DNA from 3 places in the Staphylococcus parequorum genome. Region 2 is predicted to be linked to each of the others. Evidence: riboswitches for the same ligand, from Rfam matches in the RefSeq annotation. Region 2 holds a riboswitch; each other region holds the start of a gene.
The links. Region 2 has a riboswitch for thiamine pyrophosphate ahead of AAA453_RS02260 (thiamine phosphate synthase). Riboswitches for the same ligand answer to the same signal wherever they lie in the genome.
Positions count from the first base shown of each region.

Region 1 (3,210 bases), 1.3 Mb from region 2:
CCTTCAAACATACCAGGAAATAATGTTAAATAGTCGATTCTCATTAATCTAATAATCCTTCCATAGGCGTGATTTGTATACGTCTACCTTCTACATCAATTTCTTTAACCACGTCCGCGATATAAGGAATGAGGTATTCTTTGTCGCCTTTGACTACCCACACATCGTTTGCACCTGTTTCAAATATCTCAATCACACGACCAATTGGAGTATCTTCATTAAAAACGGTACAGCCAATGATATCTGAATAATAAAATTCATGTTCTCCAAGCTCTATTTCTTCATGATCACGTTCTTGTAAAAGTGTTTCACCTTTTAAGTGCTCGATATCATTAATGTTATTGATACCTTCAAACGTAAGCATATGCAGTCCTTTATGCATACGATATGAAGCAATTTTAAATTTAAGTGGTGCTTTATCTTTACGTGCTATTTCAACAATTTCCCCAGGTTGAAAACGTTTATCTGTAAAATCAGAATTAGATTTTATTTTTACTTCGCCTTTAATACCATGTGTATTAACAATTTTTCCAACTTCAACTTTCATATATGTGCCTCCGATAAATGTATCTTATAAGTGTTGTGTAATTTTTATGTATTATTTAATTATTATAACATGTATAAATCTAACATAGTAATACATTCCTCACTAGAAAATTTTCTTATTCTCAACTATTTTAAAGCACTGATTATAATATTTCTCATTAAAAAAAGAGCACCTAAAACGGTACTCTTACAAATACTATATTTGTTTAATAAGTTTAAAACTTATTTTTGGTCGTCGAATTTTTTCAAAATACCTTCTCTTGATAAGATATTGTGAACTGTATCAGTCGGTTTAGCACCGTCTTTTAACCATTTAAGTGCTAATTCTTCGTCGATTTTAACTTCTGGTGCTTTCACATTAGATGGGTTGTAAGTACCGATTTGTTCGATATTACGACCATCACGTGGTGCACGAGCATCTGCAACTACGATACGATAGAATGGATTTCTTTTTGAGCCTAAACGTGTTAAACGAATTTTAACTGCCATTTATATTCTCTCCTTTTAATTTCATAAGTATTTATTTTCTACAAGAAATAATGATACCAGTTCTTCTGATATTTGTAAAGAGGTTATCCTTTACCAATTTTAAAAAAACATTTTTTTCTCATCAATCGCCTTGTAAACTACGCGCTTTTGTCAATTTCCTCTTTTCATGCACTTTATACATCTATGATATACCTTATGTTATTTTAAGTCTCTTGACATCTATATTTAAAAACTATACATTGAGACTAAATTAAATAAACGCATGCACTAGGGGTGTTTTTAACTGAGATGAGTACAACTCAAACCCTTTGAACCTGATCTAGCTGAAACTAGCGGAGGAAAGTGTGAAAGATTTTATATCATATATTCAAGGGGCAATCTTGCCTTTTTACAATATCACTATTTTATCATTTCTAATACACAACTTTCTATAGTGAGGGTTGTGTATTTTTTTAATTTGAATTTTTTAAAATTTTAGGAGTGAAAGTTATGAATAAAACTGTTTTAGTAACAGGTAGTAGTAGAGGTTTAGGTGCAACGATTGCAAAAACATTATCGCAACAAGGGTATAATATTATAATCAATTATTACAAAAATAAATCGTTAGCAGAAGATCTTGTTTCTGATATCGGATCAGATTGTGCAATTGCTATTCAAGCTGATATCACAAATAGAGATAATATTGATCACTTAATTGAACAGGCCACTCAATATTTCGGAAAAATTGATGTCGTAATTAACAATGCACTCGTAGGTTTTAAATTTGATCCTACACAGCAAAAATCATTTAAAGATTTAACATGGGTTGATTACCAACAACAAATAGATGGTACTTTAAAAGCTGCCTTCAATGTAACACAAAGTGTCATGCCTCAATTTTTAGAAAGACAGCAAGGTACTATTATTTCTATCGGTACAAATTTATATCAAAATCCTGTTGTACCTTATCATGAATATACAACTGCAAAAGCTGGATTAATTGGTTTTACTCGTAATATTGCTGCTGAACTTGGTCAATTTGGTATTAGAGCCAACGTGGTGTCAGGAGGCCTCTTAAAAACAACTGACGCAAGTGCTACAACGACGCCTGAAGTATTTGACATGATCGCACAAACAACACCGCTTAAGCGTGTGACTTCACCACAAGACATTGCAAACATGGTTGCATACTTAGCTTCTGAACAAGCAAACGGTATAACTGGACAAAATTTCACTGTAGATGGTGGCTTAACGATGAATTAAAAAATTATAATTAGGAGGTGCTTTCTATGTCTGATAAAAATCAAAAACAACTTAATATTGGCGTTTTATTATATGCTTGTGGTCATCACCAAGCTGCGTGGCTAATGCCGAATTCTAGTGTGAATCGTATTGGTGAAATTACTTATTATCAGGAATTAGCTCAACTTGCTGAAAAAGGACTATTCGACGCAGTATTTTTCGCTGATAATCAATCTTTTCCTGCAAAATCTTCTACTGATATGCCAGCATTTTGGTTCGATCCTATCGTCAGTTTATCTGCTATTGCTCATGTGACAACGCACATTGGACTGGTCGCAACAATTTCAAGTACGTTCTCAAACCCTTTTACTGCATCTAGACAATTGCTCAGTCTAGATCATGTATCACATGGACGTATAGGTTGGAATCTTGTCACCTCTATGACAGATTTAGAAGCCTTAAATCACAGTATGGAATTGCTCCCTGATCATAATGAACGCTATGAAATTGCTGCTGAATTTGCAAAAGTGATGAATCAGTTATTCACATCTTGGGATAACGAACATTTTCTACATGATCGAAAAAACAAAAAAATTATTAATGATGATTACATTAATGCTATTAATCATCATGGTAAACATTTCAAAGTTAAAGGACCATCAACAACACCAAGCAGTCCACAAGGTCGTCCAGTAGCTATGCAAGCTGGCGCATCTTCACAAGGTATTGCCTTGGCAACTCAATATGCAGATGCAGTGTATTCAGTATCCTGGAACTTTAAACAAGCACAAGCTTTTCGAGAAAAGCTTGATCAACAATTACAATTATCACAAAACAGTAATAGATATATCAAAATTTTTCCCGGTCTAGTTACATATGTCGCTGAAACTTACGAAAAAGCCTATGCTAAGAAAGAAAAATTAGACAAAGCCTTACCTGTGGAAACTGCATTAA
Region 1 covers NZ_CP150682.1:2,061,032-2,064,241, forward strand. Annotated here, with positions in the region: gene trmD (tRNA (guanosine(37)-N1)-methyltransferase TrmD) at 1-44, opposite strand, end outside; gene rimM (ribosome maturation factor RimM) at 44-547, opposite strand; gene rpsP (30S ribosomal protein S16) at 769-1,035, opposite strand; TPP riboswitch at 1,295-1,393, shown strand; gene AAA453_RS10045 (3-oxoacyl-ACP reductase) at 1,525-2,277, shown strand; gene AAA453_RS10050 (LLM class flavin-dependent oxidoreductase) at 2,304-3,210, shown strand, end outside.
Region 1: it holds a riboswitch for thiamine pyrophosphate, as region 2 does, so the genes downstream of both, AAA453_RS10045 (3-oxoacyl-ACP reductase) here and AAA453_RS02260 (thiamine phosphate synthase) in region 2, are expected to answer to the same signal.

Region 2 (3,210 bases):
CCAATTGCTCATCCATTTTCCAACGTAAGGTGATAATAAAATGCCATTGCGATAATGTCCTGAAATAATAAATAAATGTTTAGCTACTTCATCCATAATGGGTTTTTCACCTGAGGTATAAGGTCTAACGCCTGACCATTGATTGATTAATTTACCTGCTCTTAATTTAGGAATATGCGTCGTAGCCTGTTGTAACAACCATTTTTTCCCTAATTGCGAGACGCCTACTGAATAATCATCAAAGTAACTTGTAGCTCCAATTAAATAACGATTTTTCATTTTCGGAACAACGTAACAACCATTTGTAGTAAATAACGTTGTTTCTAAAGACAGATTGGGATGCTCTACAAGTAACACTTCACCTTTAACTCCTGTAACACTACTGTTTGGCATGTAGTGGCTCAATAATTTCCCACTCCAAGCTCCTCCAGCGACCATTACCTTTTCCGCAGTTAACACATCTGTATGCGTTACCACACGATAGCCCGGATTTAATGGTGTTATTTCACTAACTTCTGTGTTGTAAATACGATGAATGCCTCGTTGTTCTAACGATTTTAATAATGCTTTCGTGTACTTATTGGCATTGATTTGATTATCATTCGGTATATACATCGCGGATAAATTGTCTGATATTACGTTGCCATTCGTTCTTTGTTTCAGTGACTTTGCAGGCAATAATTCCACAGCTCGGTTGTATTGATGCAGAAATTTGTATTGCTTTTCAACACTTGGGTTATCATCAATACTACTTGCGAGTTTAATTAAACCACTATCCAGATATTCAATATCTAGGCCTACTTCATCTAGCAAACTATCCCTCAGTGGCTCGAACATTTCTTGAGCCTCTCGCGCTATATGAAACAAATCACTGTCTTCAGTAAATTCATTTTGAGCACCAAGCATTCCTCCAGCTTTAAATGAAGCATGTTTCCCTGGTATATCACGATCTATCACAGCAATTTTGATATCTGATTTACTTAATTCTCTTGCGATTGACATACCCATTACACCGGAGCCAATGATTATGACATCATACATACGTCTTCCAAGCCTCCTTCAGCTGTTTGATTTCATTTATGTTTTGTTGCGCAAAAATGGAAATCCCTGCAATGCCTTTGAATCCATTAGGTAGCTCTTTTAAAGTTTGTGTATTGATACCACCTAACGCGATAATTGGGATATTGAATTTTAACGCTTTATTTATTTCATTTTCTGTTCTTGGATGTTGATTCGGTTTAGAACTGGTTTTAAAAATATGTCCATATAAGACAAAAGCTAACTGTAATGCTTCTGCTTGCGCTATATGTTTTGTGTCGTGTGTAGACATACTGACTTGGATGTCAGGATGATTACATTTAAAATCCGCTATGCGTTCATCTTTTTCTTTAAAATGAATCGCACGTAACTTGCATCGTGTTAATACAGTTAAATTGTCATGAATAATTATTTTACTTTTAGGAAAGCCGGATTGGCTAAGCAAATTAACCCAATCAATCAATTCAGTCGTCTCCATTGGTGTTCTGATAATTAAATAGTCTATAAACTGCGCTATATTGATATACTGCTTAATGTCTACTGAATTTAAATACTTATACTGTGTAATTGCTATAAACAATGTTTTCACTCCAAATAAAAAACGTCATTTTTCTGGTAAGAAAAATGACGTTGGATTAACGAATTCGCATGTTTATAACGCCACTTTCCTACGCCAGTACAAACTGGATCAGGTTCAAGGAATTCCCAAGTTACTACTTCGGTCTCAGCCTTATGCAAGGCACTTCCAGTGGTTATTTAAGCTATTTGATTTTTTATAATAATTATTAAATATGTGTTGAAGAATTATTACATACAACTTAACCTATTCCATTGATTATTTCAAGTGGTATTATAATTTAAGTTGATTTCTAAGTGTTAAAGTCGATACTATTACTTATTTTTAAATAATTCAACTTGTAACTATGTTTTAGCTTTAGAAATTTTTAGTAAACCAGCTGTAAGGCTTTGAGTTTGTCGGTATACACTTTGATATAAATCAAAATACAGCATATATTGTTTGTGCTTCTCACTATCTGGTTTAAAAGATTTTTCATAACGTATAAATTGCTTTGTAGCCGCTTCGATACTTTCATACCATCCTAGACCATATACAGCCAAGATTGCTGCACCCATACAAGGTCCTTCTTCATATTTCAATTTACTAATTTCAGTATTAAATATATCCGCTTGTAATTGCAACCAAAAGTCGCTTTTTGCACCGCCACCGATAGACACGATATGTTGAATATCTTTACCACAATCGCGTAAATACTTTATCGACTCGAATAAAGAAAAAGTTATACCTTCAATAACTGCCCGTGCCATGTCACCTCTACTGTGTAAGGCGCTTAAACCTATAAAGCTCCCTCTAATGTTGGAGTCCCCATGTGGCGTACGTTCTCCCGATAGATAGGGTGTGAATAATAATCCATTACTGCCAACCTGTGATTGGCTTGCCACAGTAATAATTTCATCATAGCTTAAATGTCCTAATATATTTCGGCGTAACCACTGCAAACTGTCTCCTGCAGCAAGTGTCACGCCCATAACATAAGACATATCTTCTAATGCATGATTAAAGTAATGCATATTTCGGCGATATTCCGTATGTTTTTCACTTTCACATGATAAAACCACGCCTGAAGTGCCAATACTGCAGAGTGTTTCATTCGTTTTAATCATTCCCGCACCAAGCGCTCCACATGCATTATCACCACCGCCTGCTATAACAGCCACTTGCGCATTTAGTCCGAGTTCTTTTGCTATCTTGTCGTCCATATAGCCTACTAATTTATGTGAAGCTACAAGTTCAGGGTAAATATTATGAACACCAAATTGTTTACCAATATTTTCATCCCAAGCTTTGCACTTATGATCAAATAATAATGTACTCGAGGCATCTGAATATTCCATATTTAACTTGCCAGTTAATTTGAATCGAACATAATCCTTAGGTAATAAAAATACTTTAGTATTGCGCCAATGTTCAGGTTCATTTTCCTTTATCCATAATAATTTCGTAAGTGTAAAACCTTCTAATACAGGATTATCTAACACATAATCACCTAGTTTTTCTTTAATAACTTCACATTGCGGTGTAGTCCTTGTATCGTTCCAAAGAATGGCATTTCTTAGTGGTTCGTCATTATCGTCCAATATCACTAAACTATG
Region 2 covers NZ_CP150682.1:490,097-493,306, reverse strand. Annotated here, with positions in the region: gene AAA453_RS02265 (NAD(P)/FAD-dependent oxidoreductase) at 1-1,041, opposite strand, end outside; gene AAA453_RS02260 (thiamine phosphate synthase) at 1,034-1,627, opposite strand; TPP riboswitch at 1,687-1,795, opposite strand; gene xylB (xylulokinase) at 1,960-3,210, opposite strand, start outside.

Region 3 (3,210 bases), 1.1 Mb from region 2:
CAGCACAAATGTTTAATTCTGATATGTTGATTAGTTGCTGTTTACCTCGTTTAATCAAGCCGTTTTTAAATTTAAAGGTATCATCTGATTGTTGTGTAGTTGAAACATGTTGTGTTTTTAATGATGGTGGGGCGGATTGCCAAGCATTAGGATGCCACACACCATATTCCGTTAATAGATGCTCATAGTCATGCAATATCTTATTAGGAGGTGCATCGGCTATTATGGCACCATCATAATTTAATAGAATGACACGATCAACATGTTGCCAAATATGTTCTACTTTGTGCTCTACAATTAATACAGTTTGGTCATGCCACAATGCTTTTATTTTTTGCCATAAATCCGCAGTTGCATCCACATCTAGCATTGCTGTTGGTTCATCTAAGAATAGGGTGTTTGCTTGTTGTAACAAAGTTTCTGCAATTGCTAATTTTTGTTTCATTCCACCGCTTAATTGATTAATATGTTGATTTTCATCGACATTTAAATCTACTGCTGCTAAGGCAGATTGAATACGGCTTTCCATTTCATCGCGTGGTACACGCAAGTTTTCTAAAACAAAAGCAAGTTCCTCATATACTTTTGGCATACAAAATTGAGTGTCTGGATCTTGAAAAATAACGCCACAATCCTCATCAATTTGTAATTCATCATATTTCATAGGTAAATCTATAAGATTAGGAACGATACCACTTAAAACGTTTAATAACGTACTTTTACCTGAACCAGAAGGACCTAAGAGCAATACTTTTTCTTTGTCTTTTATATGAAGTGTTAAATTATCAAATATTTTATTATGACCGTTAGGGTATTTTAAACGTAAATTTTTTGTGACTATCAAGTTTATTGCTCCTTATAAATTGTCGTAATCGCTCTGAGTTGCAGGTCTGAATAATTTAGTGACACCAGTTTGATCTAAGGCTTTCACAATATAGTAAGATAAAAGGCCTGCTACGACAATTCCACTTATAAGTCTAAATACTATATATAATGTAAGGTTCCAACCAGCTATTTCACCGAGATAACCATAAGCAAAATCTAATGGCAATGTTGATACTGAAGCCAAGAAACCGGCTAACATTGCAACCATTGCTGAGCGAGATTTATATCTGAAAAGCGCAAAGATGAGTTCACATGCTAATCCTTGTATTAAAGCATAAACCATTGTAGCAATATCAAAACGGCCCATGACAATCGTTTCACCAGCACCTGCAGCAAATTCGGCTAAAATAGCGATACCTGCTTTTGGAATAATAAGATAAGCTACAATAGCTGCCATAAACCAGGCTCCGTAAGTTAGTTCTTCAAAATGAAGCCCTGTAACTTGTAGTGCTTTATAGACAAAATTCCAAATGTTATAAATGACGGCGAAAACTACTGCTATTAATACAGTTACTAGTATCTCAGAAAGTTTTAATCCTTTTGACATATATACTCCTCCTATATAAAAAAACGCACAACCTTCTAGAAAGGTGCGCGTTAAATACAGGCATACGGATACCATTTTTTAATAAGTATCGCAGTACACTTTCCTACGCTAGTTTAATCTAGATCAGGTTCAAAGGGTTTGAGGGTATACCTCATCTCAGTCACTAAACACCCCTAGTGCGAATGATTATTTAATTTAACTCTAATGTATGATTTTTAATCACTTCTGTCAAGGTTGTAAATGAAGCTAATAAAAAATATTATGTATTTCAAGATATATTTAGCCTTCTACTATATTAAAATAGCTATATGTTTCATGTTAGGCGGAAAGTGAGGGAATATGGCAGAAAACTAAAAAAAGAGCGAAACAGCAATCAAAAATTTGATTCTGCATTTTCGCTCCCACAAAGTAGAATAGCTATCAAATAGCTACTACTAGTATAATAATTAAGCCTGACACAGGTATTTATGTCTAAGTGATACTTTTATTAATCAAAAGTATCTTGAATATTTTTTTGCGTTTCTTCGCTATTTTTTTCAGATGAATCTTTTTCATCTTTTAATTTATCTTCAGTTTCTTTAGCTTTTTCAGCTGCTTTTTTATTTAATTCTTCTTTACTCATAAACAAAACACTCCTTCATGTTTAATCATCTATACAACCTAAATACCACGAAGAGCAAAGGGCTAAACAAAAGTACTTAAAAAATGGAGGAGAAAACTGTAAAATTAAAAGTAATATTAAATAAATTGTTTAGAGTAAAGGTATATGTGGAAATTTGACTATACAACTAATTTATATCATACTATAGACTTATTTATTGAGATTATTAAAGACAAGAGCTAAATGTTAATATATAATAACTTTGAGGTGAATGGTATGTCTTTTATGAAGAAACACGCTGAGATATTATATAGTTATATTATAGGCATCGTTTCGCTTTTCACAGGTCTCATCATTTTAATTAATTTACCAATGATTCATAAATTAAATGGCAAAGGTAAAATTGATTTACACATTCATAATGTATGGGATTTTATAAACGCATTTTTTGCTGAAATAATTAGGGTAATGAGCAATTACATAGGGAATTTTCCAGTAGTTAGCGCCATTTTAATAATTATATTTGGCATTGGATTAATTATGCTAGGAATGACTTTATTTAGAACAACACGATATGACTACGATATTTCAATATTCTTTTTAGTTATTGGTATTCTCTTCTTTATCATAACGCTAATCTTGATGACCCAAGTTTATAGTTTTTTCGCTATTATTTTCGTAATACCATTTGTGATTCACATTGGTTATATCGTTTATAAAGATGAGTTAAATAAAGAACATAGAAAATATCATTATTTATGGATTATTTTCAGTTATGGGTTTAGTTATTTGATAACACAATTGGTGTTATATGGAAGAATTGAGAGTGATGAAATTATACCAATTGACATCTTAAGCGTTAACACATTTTTCATAATTATGTGGTTACTGGGACAAATGTCAATTTGGAATTTCTTATTCTTAAGAAGATCATTACCATTAACAAAACAGGAATTAGGCGAAGAAGAACCAGAATTATCTAGAACGAGTAAAGACACTGTAACGAACCAAACGATGGAACGTTGGAAAACTTTACAAGACAAAACGACAGAATTTACGCGTAAGACTCGTAGAAGTGTAGATATTCAGAAAGCAAGAGATAAGAAAGATAAATTTATTGAAAAATGGAAGAATATTATTGATATACAAGATGATGATGTTCCAAATTGGATGAAGA
Region 3 covers NZ_CP150682.1:2,259,477-2,262,686, reverse strand. Annotated here, with positions in the region: gene AAA453_RS11120 (ABC transporter ATP-binding protein) at 1-844, opposite strand, end outside; gene AAA453_RS11115 (ECF transporter S component) at 857-1,432, opposite strand; TPP riboswitch at 1,516-1,617, opposite strand; gene graF (glycopeptide resistance-associated protein GraF) at 1,920-2,054, opposite strand; gene auxA (lipoteichoic acid stability factor AuxA) at 2,310-3,210, shown strand, end outside.
Region 3: it holds a riboswitch for thiamine pyrophosphate, as region 2 does, so the genes downstream of both, AAA453_RS11115 (ECF transporter S component) here and AAA453_RS02260 (thiamine phosphate synthase) in region 2, are expected to answer to the same signal.